2 regions of the Pseudarthrobacter sp. PH31-O2 genome follow, and region 2 is predicted to be linked to the other one. Evidence: predicted binding sites of a transcription regulator. Region 2 holds the regulator's gene; the other holds the start of a gene.
What was found. The regulator Rex, encoded in region 2, represses fermentation and respiration genes when NADH is low (regulators of the CRP and FNR family bind a similar motif). The targets are predictions, from matches to a motif close to CTTGTGAANNNNTTCACAAG.
Positions count from the first base shown of each region.

Region 1: a site for Rex is predicted at 2,859-2,878, ahead of QMG72_RS01755 (glyceraldehyde-3-phosphate dehydrogenase). Genes of this name have one in related genera too.

Region 1 covers NZ_JASIST010000001.1:398,635-406,335, reverse strand. The annotation lists partial or broken gene QMG72_RS01765 (HNH endonuclease family protein) at 1-729, opposite strand, end outside; gene QMG72_RS01760 (TolC family protein) at 859-1,068, opposite strand; gene QMG72_RS01755 (glyceraldehyde-3-phosphate dehydrogenase) at 1,147-2,643, opposite strand; gene QMG72_RS01750 (hypothetical protein) at 2,993-3,145, shown strand; RNA gene rnpB (RNase P RNA component class A) at 3,242-3,635, opposite strand; gene QMG72_RS01740 (alpha/beta hydrolase) at 3,708-4,625, shown strand; gene QMG72_RS01735 (YaaA family protein) at 4,685-5,449, shown strand; gene QMG72_RS01730 (zinc ribbon domain-containing protein) at 5,509-6,246, opposite strand; gene QMG72_RS01725 (Nif3-like dinuclear metal center hexameric protein) at 6,370-7,287, opposite strand; gene msrA (peptide-methionine (S)-S-oxide reductase MsrA) at 7,367-7,701, shown strand, end outside.
Region 2 covers NZ_JASIST010000009.1:138,813-146,513, reverse strand. The annotation lists gene resB (cytochrome c biogenesis protein ResB) at 1-878, opposite strand, end outside; gene QMG72_RS14445 (cytochrome c biogenesis CcdA family protein) at 878-1,633, opposite strand; gene QMG72_RS14440 (TlpA family protein disulfide reductase) at 1,648-2,268, opposite strand; gene QMG72_RS14435 (histidine phosphatase family protein) at 2,271-2,936, opposite strand; gene QMG72_RS14430 (YceI family protein) at 3,148-3,696, shown strand; gene QMG72_RS14425 (chromosomal replication initiator protein DnaA) at 4,068-4,856, shown strand; gene QMG72_RS14420 (redox-sensing transcriptional repressor Rex) at 4,921-5,616, opposite strand; gene QMG72_RS14415 (glutaredoxin family protein) at 5,701-5,961, opposite strand; gene QMG72_RS14410 (HAD family hydrolase) at 6,074-6,892, shown strand; gene QMG72_RS14405 (hypothetical protein) at 6,961-7,086, opposite strand; gene QMG72_RS14400 (30S ribosomal protein bS22) at 7,101-7,199, opposite strand; gene QMG72_RS14395 (helix-turn-helix domain-containing protein) at 7,400-7,612, opposite strand.

The DNA.
Region 1 (7,701 bases), on a different contig from region 2:
CCGGGGTGACCCACAACAGGTAGGCAGCCTTGACCGATATTTGCCGGGCCACGTAGTGGCAACGCAAGGCCTTGTTCGGTGGAAGCCAGGTCGCGGCGTCGGATGCACTCTTGTCCTGGTTCGCAGCCCCGTCGACGGCGATCAGGTTCAGCGGATCGTTTGCCAGATGCTCCCGCTGCCCGGCGCTCAACTGCTGGGCACCCTTCTGCCAGGCGTCGCCCAGGGCCACAACATGGTCGATCTGTACGTCTTTGCTGCTCCCGCTTCCCCGCCGGAACCTGATCTGCTGGCCGGTGTATGGTTCCCGGAGCGTTCCGGCGGCCACCTGGCAGGTGGATCCCCCGGTGAACTCGAGGTCCGAAAGGTCGCGGCGAAGGATGTCGTTTCGGGTATCGCAACCGTTCAGGTCCACGTCGAGCCATGCCTGGCCGAATGCCCCTCGGTCATAGTCGGCCCGGGCTGCCCGGCCCTTGACCGCCAGCGTTTCGAGCAGCACAGCAGCGGAGCCGGCCGGAACGGGACGCACAGAAGCGACCGCATTCATCCAGCGCGCCGCCAGCACCGGCGCCTCGCCGGGCCCCCCTCCGGGGGTTCCACAGCCGCGAACTGCCCGGCGGTGAAAAACCAGCCGAGCCCCGCTGCTACGGCGAGGGCCACTGCGGCAAGCAGGGCCCACGCCTGGCGGGACCGCCGTCGTGACTGCCGGAATTCCGGCCATGTCCGGGTCACACCCGCACCAGGGCACACTGCCGGGTGCCGGTCCGTTCCGGGGCGGGACGACTTCCTTCCACCCCTGAAGGCTAAATCCGGTCTCCGCCGCCGCCGCAGTTTTCCACAGTGTGGAGGACAGGTGCCCGGCTAGTTCTCCTTCGTCACCCGCACAAGGTCCTCGTTGGCGAGGGACATCAGGGATTCGAGTTGCTGGACCCGCGCCTCGTCTACCTCCCCGGCCGCATACTTGGTGCGTGCATCGTCGAGGAGCCGCTTGGCTTCCTTAACGTTCCGGTGCGCGACGTCCAACGCGTGTTCAAGAGTGGTTTCGTGGTCTACTGCCGGGTTTTGTTCCATTGAACCATTGTGGTGCGCATTCCAGGTCGATTCCAGCGGACCGGCCGGGAATGCGCCACAGAGTTCAGAAATGTCCGGTCAGGCGGTGACCTCAACGGGAAGACCGGCTGCCTGCAGGGTGGCAGCCGCGTCCTTGGCGGGGAACGACGGCGGGTTCACGCCGGCCATTTCCTCCATAACGCGGACCACCTGGCAGCTGTAGCCGAACTCGTTGTCGTACCAGACGTAGAGGATAACGTTCTTGTCGTTGGTGATGGTGGCAAGGCCGTCGATTATTCCTGCCCGGCGTGAGCCGACGAAGTCGGTGGAGACAACCTCTGGCGAATCGATGTAGTCGAGCTGCTTGCGCAGCTCCGAGTGCAGCGACATTTCCCGAAGGTAGTCGTTGACCTCATCCTTGGTGGTGCCGTTTTCCAGGCTCAGGTTCAGGATGGCCAGGGACACGTCCGGGGTGGGCACGCGGATGGAACTTCCCGTAAGCTTGCCGAGCAGCTCCGGCAGCGCCTTGGCCACTGCCGTGGCGGCACCGGTCTCGGTGATCACCATATTCAGGGCGGCGGAGCGTCCGCGCCGATCACCCTTGTGGAAGTTATCGATCAGGTTCTGGTCGTTGGTGAAGGAGTGGACGGTTTCCACATGGCCGTGGACGACGCCGTACCGGTCGTTGATCGCCTTCAGGACGGGAGTGATGGCATTGGTGGTGCAGGAAGCCGCGGAGACAATCCTGTCCGCATCAGTGATCGTTGAGTGGTTGATGCCGTGAACGATGTTCTTCAGCTCGCCCTTGCCCGGAGCAGTTAGCAGAACCCGGGATGCGCCCTTGCTCTTGAGGTGCTGGGAGAGTCCGTCGGCGTCGCGCCAGCGTCCCGTGTTGTCGACGACGAGTGCGTTGTGGATGCCGTAGGCGGTGTAGTCGATGGTGGCGGGGTTGTCCGAGTAGATGACCTGGATCTGGACGCCGTTCGCGGTGATGGTGTCGTTTTCGAGGTCCACCTTGATGGTGCCTTCGAAGGAACCGTGGACCGAGTCGCGGCGCAGCAGGCTTGCACGCTTGGCAAGGTCGTTGTCCGAACCGCGGCGGACCACAATAGCGCGCAGCCGCAGCCCATGCCCGCCGCCGGCCTTTTCGATCAGGAGCCGGGCCAGGAGCCGGCCGATGCGGCCAAATCCGTAGAGGACGACGTCGGTGCTGGTGCGGTCGTCGGCGCCGCGCTTGCCCACAACATCGGCCAGCTCCGCACGGAGGAATTCGTCCAGGGTGGCACCGTTGCCCTCGACGCGGTACTTCTCGGTGAGGCGGGCGACGTCGATGGCTGCGGCGCCGAGGTCCAGCGTAGTCAGGGCGTCCAGCAGCGGGGCGGTCTCCTCAAGACGTAGTTCTTCCTTGCTCATCCGACGGGCGAAGCGGTGTGCCTTCAGGATGTTCATAGTGGACTTGTTGATCAGGCTGCGGCCGTGGATGGACGTCACCACGTTGTTCTCGCGGTACAGCCGGCCGATCACCGGGATCATGGCCTCGGCGAGCGCCTCCCGGCCCATCCACGTATCAAGACAAGAATCTGACGTCTGGCTCACAGAAATACCTTCCTAAAATCCACCACATACGGCGCCGTATGCGGAAGTCGGCTGCCGGAGGGTATCCGGAACCTGGGCTCCGGGGATTCGGTCCACCCCGGGCGCACGTGTCAAGCAAAAGAAAAGCCGCCGGCTGCGAACGCAGACCCGACGGCAGAACATCTACGTTCATCCTCCATTCTACCGGCGGCCCGGAAGGGACCGGTGCCCCGTTACGCGTGAAATGACTCACACGCGGCCCGGGTTCGCCCGTCGTGCCCACCGGCACACCCAACGCCGGACAGCTGCGACGCCGGGCTCTGGCGCCCTCCGGCCTAAGCAGCTGCACGCTACCCTCTAGGATGTTCCTATGGGACTAATAATCACTCTACTTATCATCTGGCTCGTTTTGTCCGTCCTCGGCTTTGTCGTCAAGGGCCTTGTCTGGCTGGCCGTCGTTGGCCTGATCCTCTTTGTGGCAACCGGCGTCTGGGGCTGGGTGAAGCGGAAGGCCAAGGCCTAACACTGACCTTGGTCCATACCGGCGGCGGTGCGCGGCAGCGTGCGCCACAGCGCGCCGCGGGGGTTTGTCGTCACGCGGCCTAACCGGTGGTGTGGGTGGATGGGTTGACCGATACGCCGGGTTCTGTGTTCCCGCGCCGTTGCCAGCACAGGAATAGCGGCCATCCATCTACGAACGCCGTTGCCGGCGCCCTCCAGCAGCCTACCCGGACACTCGGGCGGGCAGCCCTCAAACGTGTCCTGTCTGACCTTGCTCCGGGTGGGGTTTACCTAGCCTTCCCGGTCACCCGGGAAGCTGGTGGTCTCTTACACCACCGTTTCACCCTTACCTGCCCTGCCGGCTGTGCAAGCACACCCGGCACGCAGGCGGTCTGTTCTCTGTGGCACTGGCCTGCGGGTTACCCCGAGTGGGCGTTACCCACCACCCTGCCCTGCGGAGCCCGGACGTTCCTCGAGCCACTTGCGTGACGCGCGGCCGCCTAGTCAACCCATCCGCCGTCTATTCTACGGTCACTGCCGGCCGGCCCGGCAACACCTCCGGCGGCCGGGCCTATGATCGGGGAATGGACGCGCCAGAACTGAGCCGGCGCCGTTTGCTGGAGCTGGCGGGAATCGGAGTGGGTGCGTCCGCCCTGGCAGCCTGCGCTCCCGGAACCCCACCCCCTGCCGCGCCACCGGCCGCGCCGCCTGCGGGTCCCGCGGGTGGGCCGGCGAACCCGACGGCGGGTTCGGCCCGGACGCCTGCTGTCCCGTTGACCGTCCGGACCAGGATGGGATCATTTGTTTCGGTGTTCCGCCCCGGAATCAGCACCGGCTGGTCACTGGCCGCCCCCGAAGCCCCGCCCGGCGCGGCGCAGCCCGATCTGCCGCTGGCGGTATTCCTGCACGGTCTCGGCGGCAGCCACACGGTGCTGCTGGAGGAACTGGCCGCCCACGAGGCGCTTCGGCGGCACCTCGACGCCGGCGGTCTGCCCTTCGGGATAGCCGCCGTGGACGGCGGAAACAGCTGGTGGCACCCCCGCGCTGACGGCAGCGACACCCAGGCAATGCTGATCCAGGAGTTCATTCCGTTCCTCGGCGGCCAGGGGTACAACCTTGGCCGGATCGGCCTCTTTGGCCTCTCGATGGGCGGCTTCGGTTCGCTGCTGCTCGCCTCGCAGGGCCGCTTGCCCGGTGTACGGGCCGTCGCAGCCATGAGTCCGGCTCTCTGGGACCACTACGACCCGCGCACCGACAGCGCCTTCGACGGTCCGGACGACTTTGCGGCCCATAACGTGTTCGCGCTCCGCCCAAGACTCGCAGCGCTGCCCAAACGAATCGACTGCGGGACCACGGACACCCTTGCCGGAACGGTTCGCCAGTACCGGGAGGGGCTCCCGGGCGCCGTCGAGGGCGGCTTCCAGCCCGGCGGCCACGACTCCGGCTATTGGCGCTCCGTCCTCCCCGAGGTCTTGTCCTTCCTGGGCCGGAACCTGGCCTGAACCTCGGTCGGAAGCTGCCGGCGGCCGGCCCGCGCAGGACGCGCCGCTAAGCTTGGACGGTGCTGATTCTGCTGCCGCCCTCCGAAGGCAAGACTCCCGCCACGGCCGGCGACGCCGTCGACTGGGCCACCTTGAGCTTCCCCGAATTGAACAGCTACCGTGCCAAGGTGCTGGCGGGCCTTGGTACGGTCAGCGCCCACGAGGACGCCCTGGCGCTGTTGGGCGTTGGCGCCTCCCTCTGGGCCGACGTCGAGCGGAACACCAGGCTGCACGCCGAACCGGCAGCCCCGGCCCACCAGGTCTACTCAGGGGTGCTCTACGACGCCTTGGACTACAACAGCCTCACGCCTTCGCAGCGGAAAAAAGCGGACGCATCCGTGCTGGTCATTTCGGCACTCTGGGGTGCCATCCACTTCGGGGACCGGGTGCCGGCGTATCGGTTGTCAATGACCGCTGCGTTGCCCGACGTCGGACGCCTGGCATCTTTTTGGAAGCCGCACCTCAGCGCGGCGCTCGCGACCGTCACCGCTGGCGAACTGCTTGTGGACTGCCGTTCCAGCACGTACGCCGCCGCGTGGGCTCCGCCGCCGCCGCAGACCGTGGCCGTGAACGTGTTTACCGAGGCCAAAGGCGTCCGGAAGGTCGTCAGCCACTTCGCCAAGCACACCCGTGGCGAGCTCGCCCGGCACCTGCTGAGCCGGCGGGGTCCGGCACCGCAGACTCCCGCCCGGCTGCAGAAAGCCGCGGCCGAAAAGTGGACAGCGGAACTGGTCGAGGGCACGTCCCGGAAGCCGCACACCCTCAACCTGATCCTGCCCAACTAGCTCGCAGCAGGGGTCGTTTTGAGCGCTCAAAACGCCCCCTGCTGCGAGTCAGTTTGTGGTTACACCCATTCGGAAGAGCGGACCAGGATGCAGCCGGAATCCGGGCAGAACACCACTTCGTCCTCGGCCGCAGCCTTGATCTCGGCGAGGTCCCCCGGGCTCAGCTGCATACCCGAACCCTCGGACGTTCCGTGGAAGAGCCGGGCCGCGCCCACGCCGCGCTTCGCCAGGGTCTTTTCGTAAACCGCCAGGAGGCCGGCATCCAGGCCTTCGGCGAACTGGGCGCGATCGCCCCGCACCACCGTTGCCTCGGCTGCGATCTCCGCGAGCCGCTCGTCAAGTTCGGAGCGGATGGAACCGAAAGAGCCCTGAATGTCGTCAACGATCTGCTGCTGGCCGGACTGGCGCAGGCGGAGCGAGTCCAGCCGTTCCAGGACTTCCAGCTCAATGTCCTCAAGGTCGGAGCGGCGCTTGTTCAGTGACACGAGGTCCCGCTGCAGGGCCACGAGGTCCTTAGACAGGCCGGTGCCGCTGTTGAGCCTGGCCTCGTCGCGTTCAATCCGGGAGGCGACCTGCTCCACGTCGGCTTCGGCCCGCTTGAGCTCAAGTTCGGCGTCGTGGACCGCCACCTTAGCGGCGCCAAGTCCCCCGTTGGCCACGCCGAGGGCAGCCTCAAGATCGGTGATCCGTGGGTCGCTTTCAAGGCTTCGGCGGCGGTTGGACAGGGACTTGAGCTTCGCATCAAGTCCCTGCAATTCGAGCAACTTCAACTGTTCCGCCGGTGCTGCCTTGGCCACTATTTACCTCCGCTAAATCCCTGCCGGCCGGAGCCGGGCGCCGTGTCGGCGCTCCCTAGACTCTAGCGCCTAGCGTACTCCCCGGCCTCGCTACGCTCACCCGGGGCCCCGCGCATGCCAGGCTTAGCCCGGAGTCAGAATGAAGTCCCACGGGTCGCTGTTGGTGGTGCTGACCCGGATCTGCACGTTGTGGCCCTGGTCCCCCAGGACGTTGCCCAATGCCTCGGCGGCGGCAGGCAGCCACAGCCACTCGCTGGCGAAGTGCGAAACGTCGATGAGGTAGGGCCTGTTGTTGACGGCCTCCTCCCGGGCTTCCGACGCCGGATGGTGCCGCAGGTCGGCCGTCAGGTAAACATCGGCGTCGGAGGCCCGCACTGCGTCCAGGAGCGAATCTCCGGCCCCGCCGCAGACGGCGACGCGGCGCACCAGCCCGTCCCGGTCCCCGGACACCCGCACTCCCCCGGCGACCGCCGGGAGGATGCCGAACACTCGTGCGGCGAACTCGCCCAAGGTGAGTGGTTCGGCCAGGTCGCCGACCCGCCCGATCCCCTCTTCAGGCAGCCCGTTGGACGCCGGAGACAGCGGGGCAGCGTTCTGCAGGCCCAACGCATCGGCCAGGACATCCGAGACGCCGCCGACGGCGGAATCGCCGTTGGTATGGACCGTCAACAGGGCGGTCCCGGTTTCGATCAGGCGGTGCACGGCCCGGCCCTTGGCGGTGGTCGCGGCTACCGAGGTGACACCTTTGAGCAGTAGCGGATGGTGGGTGATGAGCAGCTCGGCGCCAAACTCGATCGCCTCCTCGATCACCTCAAGAGTGGGATCGACGGCGAAGAGGATCCTGCCCACCCCGGCGGAGGGGTGTCCGGCCACAAGCCCCACCTCATCCCAGTCCTCGGCCAGTGATTCGGGCCACAGCTCCTCGGCGGCCAGCAGGATCATGCCCAGGGTAGGCTGCCGCTCCGTTTCCCCGGATCCAGGGCCGGCAGCGTCGGTTCCTTCGGGAGGGCCGGCTGAAACGTCGGTGTTTACAGGTTCCATACCCCCATTTTTACCCTATTGGCCGGCGCCCCCTGCAGGTGCCGGGAATCTTCGGGGCCCTTCAACCATTGAAGAGGACATGAGAACTTTTGTCCTCGGCGGAGGCTGCTTCTGGTGCCTCGACGCCGTCTACCAGAAAACCAAGGGTGTCAGCGCCGTCGTTTCGGGCTACTCCGGCGGCCATGACCGCAACCCCGACTACTACGCAGTCTGTTCCGGTACCACCGGCCACGCCGAGGTGGTGGCAGTGACGTTCGATGAGCAGATCGTCCCGGCGGAGATCATCCTGGACATGTTCTTCGCACTCCACGACCCCACAACCCTGAACCGTCAGGGCTACGACGTCGGCACTCAGTACCGCTCCTCAATGTTCTACGAAACGACTGAGGAAAAGATCCTCTTCGAGGAGGCGAT
Region 2 (7,701 bases):
TGGAATTTATCCAACTGCACCGAGTAGGGCTGCAGCTGGCCGCTCTGGAAGTTGGTGCCGGGGGTGAACTGGTCGTAGCCGACAAGGGTGTTCACGAAGGTGTCTCCCTCCACCAGGATCCGCTGGCCGCTGTAGCCGAACAGCCCGCCAATCGCAACGGAAACCAGCACGCCGATCAGCGAGGTGTGGAACAGCAGGTTCCCGACTTCGCGCAGGAAGCCGCGCTCGGCCCCCAGCGAGGGACGGGCGCCGTCGCGGTCGCGCACATCGACGCGGTAGCCGCGTTTCGCCAGCAGCCCGGCGGCGTCGGATATTGCGCCCGACGCCGGGATCCCGGCGTCGGCGGGAATCACGAGCGTGCCGTACTCCGGCAGCCGGGACAGCCGTGCGGGCGTCCGCGGCGGCTGGGACCGCATGGCCTTGTAGTGCGCGATGGCGCGCGGGACGACGCAACCGATCAGGGAAACGAAGAGCAGGATATAGATCGCGGAGAACCATGCCGAGGAGTACACGTCGTACAGCTGCAACGTATCGAGGACCTTGCCGTAATCCGGGTGGTCCTTGATGTACTGGGTCACGGTCGAAGGGTTGGCGGGCCGCTGCGGGAAGAGCGAACCGGGAACGGCCGCCACTGCCAGCATCAGCAGCAGGAACAACGCCGTGCGCATGCTGGTCAGCTGGGTCCAGGCCCAGCGGAGCATGCCCAACGCGCCCAGCGTGGGCAGGACTGCTTCGGTCTTGGCGCTCGCCACCGGACCGCCGGTGCCGGAAGCACCGCGCTTTCCCGGCTTCCCGCCCGCGGCGGCATCGGGTTCGGGGCCCTCGGGCGTGGTGCCGGGGGGCGGGGACTTCTTCTCTACGTTCACTCGCTCGCTCATCAGATCGGCAATTTCACATCGGTTTGGAACCAGTACTGCAACTCGGAAACCCAGTGCCCCCATACGCCGCTTGCCATCAGCAGGCCAAGGCCCACCAGGATTGCGCCGCCGATGCGCTGGATGGCGAGCCGGTGCCTGCGGAAGAAGGACATCACGCCAACGCCCCGGCGCACCGCCAGCGCGATCAGCAGGAAGGGGATCCCCAGGCCCAGGCTGTAGACGAACGCCAGGAAGGCTCCCTTGGCCGCCGAGGAACCACCGGAGAGGCTCAGCAGCTGGACCGCGGAGTAGGTGGGGCCGATGCACGGTGCCCAGCCGAGGCCGAAGGTGATGCCCAGCAGCGGCGCGCCCCACAGCCCGGCCGGCGGTTTCGATTGGATCTTGGCGTCGCGTTGGAGCCAGCCGAAGCCACCCATAAACACCACACCCATAACGACCACTAGGAGGCCCAGCACCTGGGTGATCCAGGCATTCTGGGTTCCGGTGATCAGCGTCCCCAGCTGGCCGAACGCCCCGCCGAGCAGGACAAAGACCACCGAGAAACCCAGGACAAAGAGCCCGATCCCCGCCAGCATGCGGCCGCGCCTCTGCTTCTGCAGGTCAACGCCGGTCAGTCCCGTGACGTAGCCCAGATAACCGGGGACCAGCGGAAGCACACACGGGGAAAGGAAAGAGACAAAGCCGGCCAGCAGCGCCACCGGGATGGCAAGCAGCAGTGAACCGCTCAGGATGGCTTCAGCGAAGGGGCTGTTCACAGTGCTCCTGCCCGCTACTCGGCCACGGCAGCGGCGATAAGGGACTTGAGGGTGCCCTTTTGGATCTCGCCAAGCACACGGGACGCCACGCGGCCCTGTTTGTCGAGCACAAGAGTGGTGGGCACGGCTCCCGGGGGGACCAGACCGGACACGGCCAGGAGCACAGCGCCGTCTTTGTCATTAAAACTCGGGTAGCTCAGGCTAAACGTCTTGTCGAAGGCGTCCGCGGTGGCCTTCTCGTCCCGGAGGTTGACCCCGAAGAACTGAACGCCCTGGCTCTTGAACTCCTGATGCAGCTCTTCGAGCGCGGGCGCCTCCACCCGGCACGGAGCGCAGGCCGCGAACCAGAAGTTGAGCACGGTGACCTGCCCGGGGAAGGCCTCTGCCGTTACCTCGGTACCGTCGAAGAGTGTGCCCTTGATGGCAACGGGGTTCTTGCGGTCGGCGGCCGCGAATTCCGTGACCGACCCGTCGCCGGCCACGTAGTTCTTGTTGTCGCCCGCCCTGGCCTGCTGGGCCAGGGCGTCCTCCTGCGCGCAGCCGGAGAGTCCCAGCACGACGGCGAGCGCCGCGCCGCCGGCCGTCAGGACGTTGCGGCGGCTCACGGGCGACGCGGCCGTGTGGTTTCGGTTCATGCTCAAGCTCCAGGGGTGCTGGAGGCACCGGGAAGAAGGGCTGCCGCGGGTTCGCTGTACTCGACCCGCAGGAGGTTCCCGGCGTCGCCGAACACCAACGAGGTGACCGAAGTCAGGGTGCATTCACGTTTGCGCGGATCATGCCAGAGCGGTTTACCCTCGGCGCTGAGCCGGGTGGCCCAGATGGGCAGCTGGTGGCTGACGAGGATGGCCTCTGCGCCCGTTCCACCGAGTTCGATGGCGCGGAGCCGGGCGTCCTGTACTGCGGCCATAACCCGGGCCGCCTGGTCCTTATAGGACTCGCCCCAGGAGGGCCGGAACGGGTTGCGCAGCATCGGCCAGTGCTTCGGCTTGAGGATCTCCGCCTTGTCGACGTGGAGGCCCTCGAAATAATTGGCCGCCTCGATAATCCGCGCCTCGGTGGTGATGTCGAGGTTTAGCGCCTCGGCGATGGGCTGCGCCGTTTCCTGGGCGCGGGTCAGCGGCGAGGCGGCGAGGTGGACGATCTTTGCCCCCTGGGCAGAGCTGGCACGGAAGTGGTCAGCGAGCGTCCGGGCCATCTCCCGGCCAAGATCGGAGAGGTGGAATTCGGGCAGCCTGCCGTACAGGACGCCCTCGGGGTTGTAGACCTCGCCGTGGCGGAGCAAATGGACAGTGGCTTGGGGCATGTGTACCAGTTTCTCAAAGGGCAGGGCTAATGACGAAATCTTCTACAAGAAGTAGAACTCAAGAGTTTTCAGAAATGTTCCCCGGGGTTGGAATAAAAGATGCAAATGCATGTTTATACTGGGTGCAGCGCTTAGTTGAGACTTCAACCAATGAAGTTTCAGCTGACGATCAGACCTACCGTACGACCCACCCGACTCAAGGAGAAACACCATGGCACTTCCCACTAACGTCACCACCGGCACCTGGACCCTTGACAACTCGCACAGCGAGATTGCCTTCACCGTCCGCCACGCCGGCATCAGCAAGGTCCGCGGCCAGTTCAAGGATGCGGAGGCCACCCTTGGCCTCGCCGAGAACGTGGCCGAGTCCACGGTCCACGCCACGATCAAGACCGCCAGCTTCGACTCCGGCGACGCAAACCGCGACGGCCACGTGCGCGGCGAAGACTTCTTCGACGTCGAGAAGTTCCCGGAAATCTCCTTCGTTTCCACCGGCATCGTGCCCAAGGGCGACAGCTATGAACTCCAGGGCGAGCTCACCATCAAGGGTGTCACCCGCCCCGTGGCCCTGGCGACCGAGTTCAACGGCGTTGCCGTCGACCCCTTCGGCATGACCCGCGCCGGCCTGTCCGCAGAAACCACAATCAGCCGCAAGGACTTCGGCCTGACCTGGAACGCGGTCCTCGAAGCCGGCGGTGTCCTCGTCAGTGACAAGGTGGCCGTCAACCTCGAACTGGCCTTCATCGCCCCCGCAGCCTAGCCGGCAGCTAACCACCGGCCGGCCGGCTCCGGCGCCGGCCGCTTACACCCCGCTTCATCCCCGTGACGGAGCGGGGTGTTGCGTTAAGTCGGCGGCCGGGGCTTTGTCGAATCGGCCGCGTTTGGGCGGCACCCACCCCATGGCCTCCGGGTCGGGACTGCTAGCCGGAGCTTCCCGGGTTCGCCATGCCGGAGAGCCCCGGTGATGGCCCGTTGACGGCCAGGTGACGGCCCGGCCACGCGCAGAGAATACGCCTCGAGAATGATCCGCGCGGGCACCGGCCCGCGGTACGGTGGGAGGAATCCAGGCTGGGGGCAGGGCAGGAATCTGTTTCCGGTATCCGAACCAGAGTGCCATGCAAAGGAACGCCCATGAGTATCCCGCCCGTCCCGCCGTCAAACCCGGACTCCCCCGCCCCCGGCGAACAGCCGGCGCCCCACTACGGCCAGAACGATCCCCAGCACGGCCAGCAGCCGCCCTCCGCCCCGCAGTACGGCCAGGTGTCGCCTGCCGCTCCGGAGTATGGCCAGGCGCCCTCGGCACCGCCCTACGGCCAGCAGGCTGCCCCGCAGTACGGCCAAAACTCCCCGCAGGCCCCGCAGTACGGCCAGAACCCGCCGCCGTATGGACAGCCGCAGTACAACCAGCCGCAGTACAACCAGTCCCCCTATGCCCAGTACCCCTCCGGGCAGCTGCAGGCCAAACCCGCCATGCCGCAGCTGGTCAACACCGCTTTCTGGCTCATCGTCGCATCGGGCGCGGTGTGGATCATCTCCCTGCTGCTGGCGGTCGGCACCCTGGACACTCCCGGAACGCGGGCCATGTTTGAACAGCAGATGTCTGCCAGCGGGGCTGATATCCGGTTCGAAGACCTCAGGGGTGCCCTGGTGGGCAGCATCGTGGTCTTCGCAGTGATCAGCGCCGGGCTCTATGCCCTCGTGGCCTTGAACGTGCGCAAAGGCAAAAACTGGGCCAGGATCCTGGGCACCGTCTTCGCTGCCCTCTCCCTGTTCAGCCTCTTCCCGCTCAGCATCGGCACCCTGGCAGTCCTGCTGGGCATCGCCGGCATCGTGATGTTGTACCTGCCGGCAACGGCCCCGTACTTCAGCAAGCAGCAGCCGTTCGCCAACCCCTATGGGCAGCCGGGCAAACCGAACTAGCGCGCACCAGCTACTAGCCGGGCAACGGCGCAAGGGGCGCGGGAGCCGGACGGGCTGACTTTAACTAGCCAGCAACCTCCGGGTCCTGCGCCCTTTGTGCGTGGTAGGCGAGGATCTGCAGTTCGGTGGCCATATCCACTTTTCTCAGGTTGACCCCCGGCGGAACCTGCAGCATCACCGGGGCAAAACTGAGAATGCTTCGCACCCCGGCGGCAATCACCCGCTCGCAGACGTCCTGTGCAACGGCGGCCGGCAGGGCCAGCACTACCATGTTCGCGCCCGTGCGTTGCAGTACCGGCTCCAGGTCGGCGGCGTCGCTGACCCGCAGCCAGCCCACTTCGCTGCCCACCACCATCTGGTCCGCATCGAAGATCGCCACAATATCGAAGCCCCGGGATTCGAAGCCACCGTACCGGGCCAGCGCCTTACCCAGGTTTCCGGCGCCGACGATGGCCACTTTCCAGTCGTGCGTCAGGCCCAGGGCCGCTGCTATATGCCTGTTGAGGAACTGCACTTCGTAGCCCACGCCGCGGGTCCCGTAGGACCCGACGTAGGAAAGGTCTTTGCGGAGGGTGGAGGAGCTGACGCCCGAGGCCTCGGCCAGCGACTCGGACGAGACGCGGTCAACCCCCTCCGCAAGCAAGGTGGTCAGGGCGCGCAGATAGATGGTCAGCCGGGACACGGCCGCGGGCGGAATCTGCTTGGCGGCAGTCCCTGATCCCCCCGGCACGGCCTCAGGGGATGAATCCAGCGAAGTCACTATCTGCTCCATTGAGTCGCGTTGTGACTTCCACTCTAGGGCCCCCGCAGTTCGGCGAACAAAGCGCCCGGCTCCGGCGACGGGTCAGGGCTGCTGGCCCAGCGCCCGCCGCAGCGTCCGGTCCAGCCGGACTTCGTCGATCTTCCAGAAGTCCCGCTGGACACCATCCACCAGCACCACGGGAATCTCCTCGGCAAAGCGCTCCCGCAGTTCGGCGTCGTCGTCCACCAGCTGTTCGCGCCATCCGATTCCCAGGCTCTTTGTGACGCGGTCGACGGCGGCGCGCGCCGCCGAGCACAGGTGGCAGTCAGCTTTGGTGATGAGGACGACGTCGGGGCTTGGCATGGCTCCACGGTAGCCCGGCGGCCCGTCCGGCGTCGACGCCGCCGCGGAGCCAAGCCACTCCGCGGTGAGCCGCCGGGACAAAACCGGACCCGTCGGTGACTAGACTCGTGGCATGTCCGAAGAGAAGTACGCCGCCGCGGCCGCAGAACCTGCTGCCGCGGCGCAGCACGGCGAAGCCGCGTTCTTCGACGTCGACAACACCCTGATGCGCGGGGCCAGCCTGTTCCATGTGGCCCGCAAAATGCACCAGCGCGGGGCATTCACCCTCCGCGAGGCGGCCGGGATCGGCTGGAAGCAACTGATGTTTGTGCTCCGCGGCGAGAAAATGGATGACGTCCACGCCGTCCGGGATACCGCCCTGGCGCTCGCCGCCGGTATCACCGTTGCGGACATCGAGGCACTCGGCGAAGAAGTCTATGACGAAATGATTGAATCCCGGATCTGGCCGGGCGCCAAGGCGCTGGCGGAGCAGCACCTCCGGGTAGGCCGCCGGGTCTGGCTTGTCACGGCGACGCCGATCGAGGTGGCCACGGTGATCTCCACCAGGCTGGGCCTCACCGGAGCCCTCGGCACCGTGGGCGAAATCGTGGACGGGTCCTACACCGGGCGGCTGGTCGGCGAAATCCTGCATGGTCCCGCCAAAGCGGTGGCCGTCAGGGCGGTAGCCGATGCCGAGGGCCTGGACCTGGCCCGGTGCTGGGCCTACAGCGATTCGCACAACGACATCCCGCTGCTGAGCATGGTGGGCCACCCCGTGGCCATCAACCCGGATTCCCGGCTCCGCCGTCACGCCCGCGAACACAACTGGCCGGTCTACGACTTCCGTTCCGGCCGCCGCGCCGCCACCCTGGGGCTCAAGGCCGCCACGGTTGGCGGCGCCGTCTACGGCCTCTGGCGGGGGTTCTCCCGCTTCCGCGGCCCCTCTATCTGACCGCGGACATCCCTGCCACGCCGCTTTCCGACGCGCTTCTACCCGGGCGGTGCACTTCGGGCCGAGCGCTACGCGAATCCGTACGTCGCTCGCGTTTCCTTGCGGCGCCTGCGCCAGCGCGCGTCCGGCGTCGCCAGCTGGCGCGACAAGCCAAAGAAAATGCCCGCTGCCGGGAAGGCAACGGGCATTGACATAGTGCGAAGTATTTCTACTTCTTATTGCGACGCTGGTGGCGCGTCTTGCGAAGCAGCTTGCGGTGCTTCTTCTTGGCCATACGCTTGCGACGCTTCTTAATAACTGAACCCACGAAAGTTCCTTACCGGCTAGATGCAGTACCTGCCTGTTGGAAAGGATCCGCGGGCTAAGCAGCAGACTGTACAACTGACAGGTTCTTACAATGACGTAAAACGTTCCTTAACAGGGTACCGCCTATCGGGGGCAGACTACGACCGCAGACCGGCCCGGGCGGCCGGACGCTGTGATTTCCGGTGAAAAGAACGCAGGGAATCAGGCCGTTTCCGTGTGTCCGTCGACGACAGCGCCCTTGAGGTACTGCTCCACGGCGGTTTCCGGCACCCGGTAGGAGCGCCCGAACCGGACTGCCGGCATCTCGCCGGAATGAACAAGCCGGTACACGGTCATTTTGGACACCCGCATCACGTCCGCGACTTCAGCCACGGTCAAGAAGCGGGCGTTGGAGAAGTTAGCCTCCGAAGACATTTCCCTGTTTCCTTTACTCAAGCGAACGGCAGCCGCATCTGAACGACATGGCGGTGTGCCGATGCTGAGCCATCAAACAACCATGTGTT